DNA from 3 places in the Streptomyces sp. NPDC060035 genome. Region 1 is predicted to be linked to each of the others. Evidence: riboswitches for the same ligand, from Rfam matches in the RefSeq annotation. Region 1 holds a riboswitch; each other region holds the start of a gene.
What was found. Region 1 has a riboswitch for cyclic di-AMP ahead of ACFWBQ_RS00385 (peptidoglycan DD-metalloendopeptidase family protein). Riboswitches for the same ligand answer to the same signal wherever they lie in the genome.
Positions count from the first base shown of each region.

Region 2: another riboswitch for cyclic di-AMP. It lies ahead of ACFWBQ_RS13625 (transglycosylase family protein); the one in region 1 lies ahead of ACFWBQ_RS00385 (peptidoglycan DD-metalloendopeptidase family protein).
Region 3: another riboswitch for cyclic di-AMP. It lies ahead of ACFWBQ_RS35360 (NlpC/P60 family protein); the one in region 1 lies ahead of ACFWBQ_RS00385 (peptidoglycan DD-metalloendopeptidase family protein).

Region 1 is NZ_JBHWVO010000001.1:78,889-81,143, reverse strand. It holds gene ACFWBQ_RS00390 (tyrosine-protein phosphatase) at 1-649, opposite strand, end outside; cyclic di-AMP (ydaO/yuaA leader) riboswitch at 1,069-1,227, shown strand; gene ACFWBQ_RS00385 (peptidoglycan DD-metalloendopeptidase family protein) at 1,232-2,158, shown strand.
Region 2 is NZ_JBHWVO010000007.1:109,028-111,282, forward strand. It holds gene ACFWBQ_RS13625 (transglycosylase family protein) at 99-791, opposite strand; cyclic di-AMP (ydaO/yuaA leader) riboswitch at 792-962, opposite strand; gene ACFWBQ_RS13630 (transglycosylase family protein) at 1,253-2,224, opposite strand.
Region 3 is NZ_JBHWVO010000040.1:16,352-18,606, forward strand. It holds gene pcrA (DNA helicase PcrA) at 1-858, opposite strand, end outside; cyclic di-AMP (ydaO/yuaA leader) riboswitch at 1,116-1,276, shown strand; gene ACFWBQ_RS35360 (NlpC/P60 family protein) at 1,275-2,255, shown strand, end outside.

The DNA.
Region 1 (2,255 bases):
CCATCACCTCGTCCGACATCCCCGCCGACGACGTGTCGCTGCGCCGCACCTTGTAGCGGCGATGTGCGTCGTTGGACTTGAGGTAGTCGGCCTCGACGGCCTCCTTCTCCACGCCGACGGCCAGCAGCGAGACCGCGATCGACAGGCCCGCCCGGTCCTTGCCCGCCGCGCAGTGCATCAGCGCCGGCACGCTGTCCTCGGCCAGCGCGTGCAGCACCCTGCTGTGCTCCGCGGTGCGGTCCGTGATGATCGACCGGTACGACGCGATCATGCGGACCGTCCCCTTGCCGTCGGCGAGGATCGATCGCAACTGCTGGATATTGCCGTCGCGTACCAGTCGCCAGAACTCGGCGCCGTCGGCCGGGTCGGAGAGCGGAATGCTGACATTCCGGACCCCGGGCAGTTCCACGTCGCGGCCGTCGAGCTTGTGGTCGGCGGCGTTGCGGAAGTCGAAGACCGTGTGCAGGCCGAGGCCGGCCAGGAACGCGGTGTCCGCCTCGGTGGCGTGCGCCAGATGACCGCTGCGGTAGAGGCGCCCGTACCGCACCCTGCCGCCGTCCGTGGTCGGGAGACCGCCCACGTCGCGGAAGTTGCGGACACCGGTCAGCTCGGCGTCTGTCGACGGAACCTCTGGCAGCTGCTGCGTCACAAGGACTCCTGGAGTGTCTGGCGCCGGCGCCGCTCGCCGACGGGGGCACGCCCGCGACGATACGACATGGATTCATCAGGCAATCGTCTCGGCCTCCGATGCTTTCCGGTCGGGGTGCCTGCGGGGTGGCGGGCATGACATGTCCGTATTGGTGCATTTAGCGGAACATGCCCCGCTTGCACCGGAGATGGGAGGCGGCAGGTGAGCGGGATCATATCCGTGACGGTGTGTGGCGAAACTGCCGAGAGGTAATCCATACGCCGCGCGGAAAGCCAAGATCCGTAATCCACGGAGTGTGACCGGAATTCGGAACCGGAATTGAAGCGCTCATTCCGGAACGCAATCGATGGCTTGTTCCCGGCGTCCCGACTCGCTTACGGTCACCGCAATCCGGACGGAACGCCTAATCCTGCCGCCGCCCGGAATCCGCACCGACTCACGTGTGGCAGGAGCGGGGGAACCAGGTAAGCCGCCGACCGGAGGGATCCGGAACGGCTCGGGGTTAAGTCGCGTCCAGCGCGGCCGGGCATCTCCAGTCCGAACCCGACAGCTCACCTCGCAGGCGCCGGAGAGGAATTCCCCATGCCCGCAAAGGGTAAGCACCGTCGTACGAAGGCCAACCCGATCGCCCGCGGCGTCCTCGCCGCAGGGACCGGCGGCGCCGTCCTCGCCCTGCCGCTGCTCGGCGCCACCGGTGCCCACGCCGCGGAGCAGTCCGCGCCTGCCGCCAAGCCCGCGGCCGCCGCTGCGGCGCACAACGCGCCGGCCGCCTCCGTGGCCAAGAAGCAGAGCGCCCCCAAGACCTACTCCGTGGTCTCCGGCGACTATCTCGCGAAGATCGCAGCCGACCAGAAGGTCAAGGGCGGCTGGGAGAAGCTGTACAAGGACAACCGAGAGGTCGTCGGCGGCAACCCGAGCCTGATCTTCCCGGGTATGAAGCTGACCCTCGGGGTCAAGGCAACCGGCTCCGCCACGGAGTCCGCCCCCTCCAAGGCTGCCCCCTCGAAGGCGGAGCCGGCCCCGAAGGCCTCCGCTCCGGCCGAGAAGACGTCGACGGCCGCCAACACCGCTGACTCCACCGGCGCTTCGGAGAGCAACAGCTCCGGCTACACCACTCCGGTGGCCAACGCCAGTGTCTCCACCCAGTACCGCGTCGCCGGCTCCAGCTGGTCCAGCGGCTACCACACCGGCTCCGACTTCCAGGCCGCCTCCGGCACCAGCGTCCGGTCGATCGGTCCGGGCACCGTGGTCTCCGCGGGCTCGAGCGGTGCGTACGGCAACGAGATCGTCATCAAGCACGACGACGGCATGTACTCCCAGTACGCCCACCTGTCGTCGCTCGGCGTCTCGGCAGGCCAGACCGTCACCGGCGGCCAGCAGATCGGCCTCTCCGGCTCCACCGGCAACTCCACCGGCCCGCACCTCCACTTCGAGGTCCGCACCGGCCCGAGCTACGGCTCGGACGTCGACCCGATCGCCTACCTGCGCTCGCACGGCGTCTCCATCTGACGCAGTCGGACGGCTCGGTAGTCAGCTCGAGAGGGGCGGTGCGCGGCGGCGCACCGCCCCTCTGCTTATTCCGGCTTTACCAAAACCTGACCGGGTG
Region 2 (2,255 bases), on a different contig from region 1:
CACACGGGGGTGAGTGCGCCGGGCCGGGGAGGACACATCGGGTGCCGCCGGACACCCTTCTGCGGTCCTGAGGTCCTGCGGGGAGGAGAGACCCGGGACTACTTCAGGTGGAGCTGCTGACCCGGGAAGATCAGGTCGGCGTCCTCGACGATGTCGCCGTTCAGCTTGAACAGCTTCTGCCAGCCGCCCTTGACCTTCTTCGCGTCGGCGATCGTGCTCAGGGTGTCGCCGGCCTTCACCTTGTACTCGCCGTCACCCTTCTTGACCTTGTCGCCGGTCGGGGTGGTGACGGTCTTCGAGGCCTTGGGGGCGGTGCGCTTCTCGCTGCGCGTGGTGGGCTGCTCGGCCTTGCGCTCCGGCTGGGCGGCCTTGTCGGCGCTCGGCGCGGAGCCGGTGTCGACACCCGGGTCCACACCGTCGTTGGTCAGGCCGCCGGCACCGGCGCAGGCCCAGGCGCCCGGGCCCTGCAGGTCGAGAAGCTTCTCGGCGGCGGTGATCTGCTGGGCCTTGGAGGCCAGGTCGGCGCGGGCGGCGAACTGCGTACCGCCGGCGGCTGCCCAGCTGGACTGCGAGAACTGCAGACCGCCGTAGTAGCCGTTGCCGGTGTTGATGGACCAGTTGCCACCGGACTCGCACTGGGCGACGGCGTCCCACGTGGCGACGGAGGCGGCGGAGGCGCCGGTCGCACCCATCAGCGGAACGGCGACGGCGGCACCGGCGACGCCGGCCAGGGTGGCTATACGGACGGCCTTGGACGGGCGACGGTGCTTGCCCTTGCTCGAAAGCAGCATGGTTCTCCTCACCGACGCCTACGAGGTGAGCTGTCGGGTTCGGGCCTGTGAGTTGCCCGGTCGCTCGCACTGGCGAGCGACTTCACCCCGAGCCGGTCCTCACCCGTCTTCCGACGGCCGGGTCCGGCACTTACCTGGGTCCCCCGCTCCTGCCTACGGCGCTTTACGCGTCAGTCCCCTTCGGCCGACGGCAGGATTCGGCGTGACGGTCGAAGGTGCCCGCGGTGCGAGCGGTTCCGACCGTAAACATAGGCAACCCCCACATTCAAAGATGGACATCACGGACAATCAGCCCTTACCCGCAACCCGCGAAGGACCGTTTCCGCAGGTCGGAGGCGTCACCGGCGAACCGGGCGGACGAGAAGCGTCAGTTGACGCAAAGAGACCCATGTCTCACTTACGCATAAGTGGACATAGGCCTCTGAACTGCCCCCGATTTTGGGGTGTTTTCCCGAATTGGATCAGTTACCCGTAGCGGCTTCCGCGCCCGCCCCGGCGGTCTTCTCGCCCGCCTGGAGGCCCAGGTCGAGGCCCAGGTCGAGGTTCTGCCCGGGAAGGATCAGGTCCGGGTCGGAGCCCAGCTCGTCCTTGTTGGCCTCGTAGAGCGCCGTCCAGCCGCCGGGCAGCTCCTGGGAGTCTGCGATCGCCCAGAGGTTGTCGCCCGCGCGGACGGTGTAGGTCCCGGCGCTCCCGTCGGCACCCTTGCGCGCCTCGGCGTCACCGCGCGATGCGTGCCGGCCGGAGTCGCGCCCGTCCTCCGAGCCCGTACCGGCGCTCGCCTCCGGGGCCGGTGTGCCGCGGTGCTTGCCACCCGGCGCTCCGTTCGAGGCGTCAGAGGTCTCGGACGCGTCGGGCGAGGGAGAGGCCGAGGGGTCGGCCGCATTGGATCCGGTCGACTTGTCGGCTTCGCCGGTTTCATCACCCTTGTCGCTCGCGCCCTTGCGCGTCTTGTCCGACGCGCCGGGCGAAGAGGTGTCCGACGCGCCGCCGGACGGGGTCGCGGTGTCCGACGGCTCGGTGGTCGGCTCACTGCCCGGGTCGACACCCGGCAGCGTGCCGTCCAGCGCGAGCCCGGAGATCACCGCGCAGCTGGCCCACGCCGTCACCCCCGTGTCGCCGAGCACCTTCTCCGCCACGGATATCTGCTGCGAGCGGCTGGCCAGGTCGGCGCGGGGCGCGAACGCCGTGCCGCCGTAGGCCGACCAGGTGTCCTGCGAGAACTGCAGGCCGCCGTAGTAGCCGTTGCCGAGGTCGGCGCTCCACATGCCACCGCTCTCGCACTCTGCGACCCGGTCCCAGGTCGAGGCGTCGGCGGCGTGCGCGCCGGTCGCGCCGAGCAGCGGGATGGCGATGGCCGACCCTGTGACGCCTGCGGCGACGACGATGGCGGGTGCCTGCCGAGGGCGACGGTGTCTGCCGTTCGCGGAGCCCATGGGATTGCCTTCCGTGTGACTGACGTGTGGC
Region 3 (2,255 bases), on a different contig from region 1:
GGTGTCCTGGTACTCGTCGACCATGACGTGCCGGAAGCGGCGGCGGTAGTGCTCGGCGACATCGGGGAACGCCTGGAGCAGGTGCACCGTCGTCATGATGATGTCGTCGAAGTCCAGGGCGTTGGCCTCGCGCAGCCGTGCCTGGTAGAGCGCGTAGGCCTGGGCCAGCGTCTTCTCGAACCCGTCCGCGGCCTGCCCGGCGAAGGTCTCCTCGTCGATCAGCTCGTTCTTCAGGTTCGAGACCTTCGCCGTGAACGACTTCGGGGGGTAGCGCTTCGGGTCGAGGTCCAGATCGCGGCAGACCAGCGCCATCAGCCGCTTGGAGTCGGCGGCGTCGTAGATCGAGAACGACGAGGTGAAACCGAGGAGCTTCGACTCGCGGCGCAGGATCCGCACGCACGCGCTGTGGAAGGTCATGACCCACATGGCGTTGGCGCGCGGTCCGACGAGCTGCTCGACACGTTCCTTCATCTCGCCCGCGGCCTTGTTCGTGAAGGTGATCGCGAGGATCTGCCCCGGGTGCACCCCGCGCTCGGCCAGCACATGCGCGATCCGGTGCGTCAGCACCCGGGTCTTGCCCGAGCCCGCCCCGGCGACGATGAGGAGCGGGGAACCCGCGTGCACGACGGCGGCCCGCTGCTCGGTGTTCAGCCCGTCGAGCAGCGCGGCGGAGTCGATGACGGGGCGCGGGGCGCCGTCGCGATAGTAGGCCTCGCGCGCCGGCGGGGGCCCGTCGAAGACACCCCCGAAGAGATCCTCCGGCACCGCTTCGGGTGCGTGGTCCTCGGGGGGTGGCGGGGGGCCCTCGTCCGCTTGCTGGAGGCCGGTCAGGAAACTGTCGTCAAAGAGGCTGCTCATCGCCTGACGAGTCTAGGCCGCCGCACCGACACCCCGGGGCCGCATTCCGCACGAGGACCCGATCCGTGCGCGCACGGAGACGGATCACCCACGGTGCGTAGGAATTCGGCGGCTCTTCCCGCCGCGGGACCGGGTAATCCAGAAAGGTCACGAAAATGTATCGGGCATATCGAACATCAACCTTCACAGGGACACCACGGGTTGGCTAGCGTGCTCCGACGGGTGACCCGTACCCCCTTGAGGCGAACCACGCCGCGCGGGCACCCCCGCCGAATCCGTCACTCCCGAGCGGGAGTCCGGAACCGGGGACCCACACGCAGCACCGGGGTGAATCGGTCCGTCCCGCTGGACCGTAGGGCAGCCTTCCGTTCCGCCCGAACCCGACAGCTAACCCGGTAGGCGGTCCACGGAAGGAGATGCCGGCCTTGGCGTCGCATCGCAAGCCGCGCACCCGTATGCGCACCACCACCCCTGCCGTCGGGCTCACGACGGCGGCGCTCGCCTCCGTCACCCTGCTCTCCACACAGAGCGCGACGGCCGCCCCGGCAGCGCCCAAGCCCAGCATCGAGGAAGTGCAGAAGAAGGTCGACAACCTCTACCGGCAGGCGGGAACAGCGACCCAGCAGTACAACATGGCGAAAACCGCCTCCACCCAGCAGCGCTCCAAGGTCGACGCGCTCCTCGAGGCTGCGGCCAAGCGCGCCGACAAGCTGAACGAGACGCGCCGGGAACTCGGCAACTACGCGGCCGCGCAGTACCGCAGCGGTGCGATCGCCCCCACCGCGACGTTCTTCCTCGCCGACGACCCGCAGTCCTACTTCGACCAGGACCAGCTGATGGCGCGGATGACCAGCCAGCAGCAGAAGGCGGTCGCCGACTTCCGTACGCAGCAGAGCGAGGCGGCGACCAAGCGGGTCGAGGCGACGAAGAGCCTGCAGACGCTGACCGAGTCGCAGACCACGCTGCGCACCAGCAAGCAGCAGGTACAGAGCAAGCTCGCCGAGGCACGCACGCTGCTGTCGGAGCTGACCGCCGAGGAGAAGGCGCGGCTCGCGGAGCTGGAACGCAAGAAGGAGGCGGAGGCCGAGCGCAAGGCGGAGGAGCTCGCGCGCCAGCAGGCCGCCGCCGCGAAGGCGGAGGCCGACCGGGCGGCCGAGGAGGAGGCCTCGCAGGGGGAGGCGGACACCGGAACCGGCACCGGCTCCGACAGCAGTTACGCGTCGAAGGCGGACAAGGTGCTGGCCTTCGCGCGGGACCAGATCGGCAAGCCGTACGTCTGGGGTGCGACGGGCCCGTCCTCGTACGACTGCTCCGGGCTGACGCAGGCCGCGTGGAAGGCGGCGGGCGTCGACCTGCCCCGCACGACCTGGGACCAGGTCGAGGTCGGCACCCGGGTG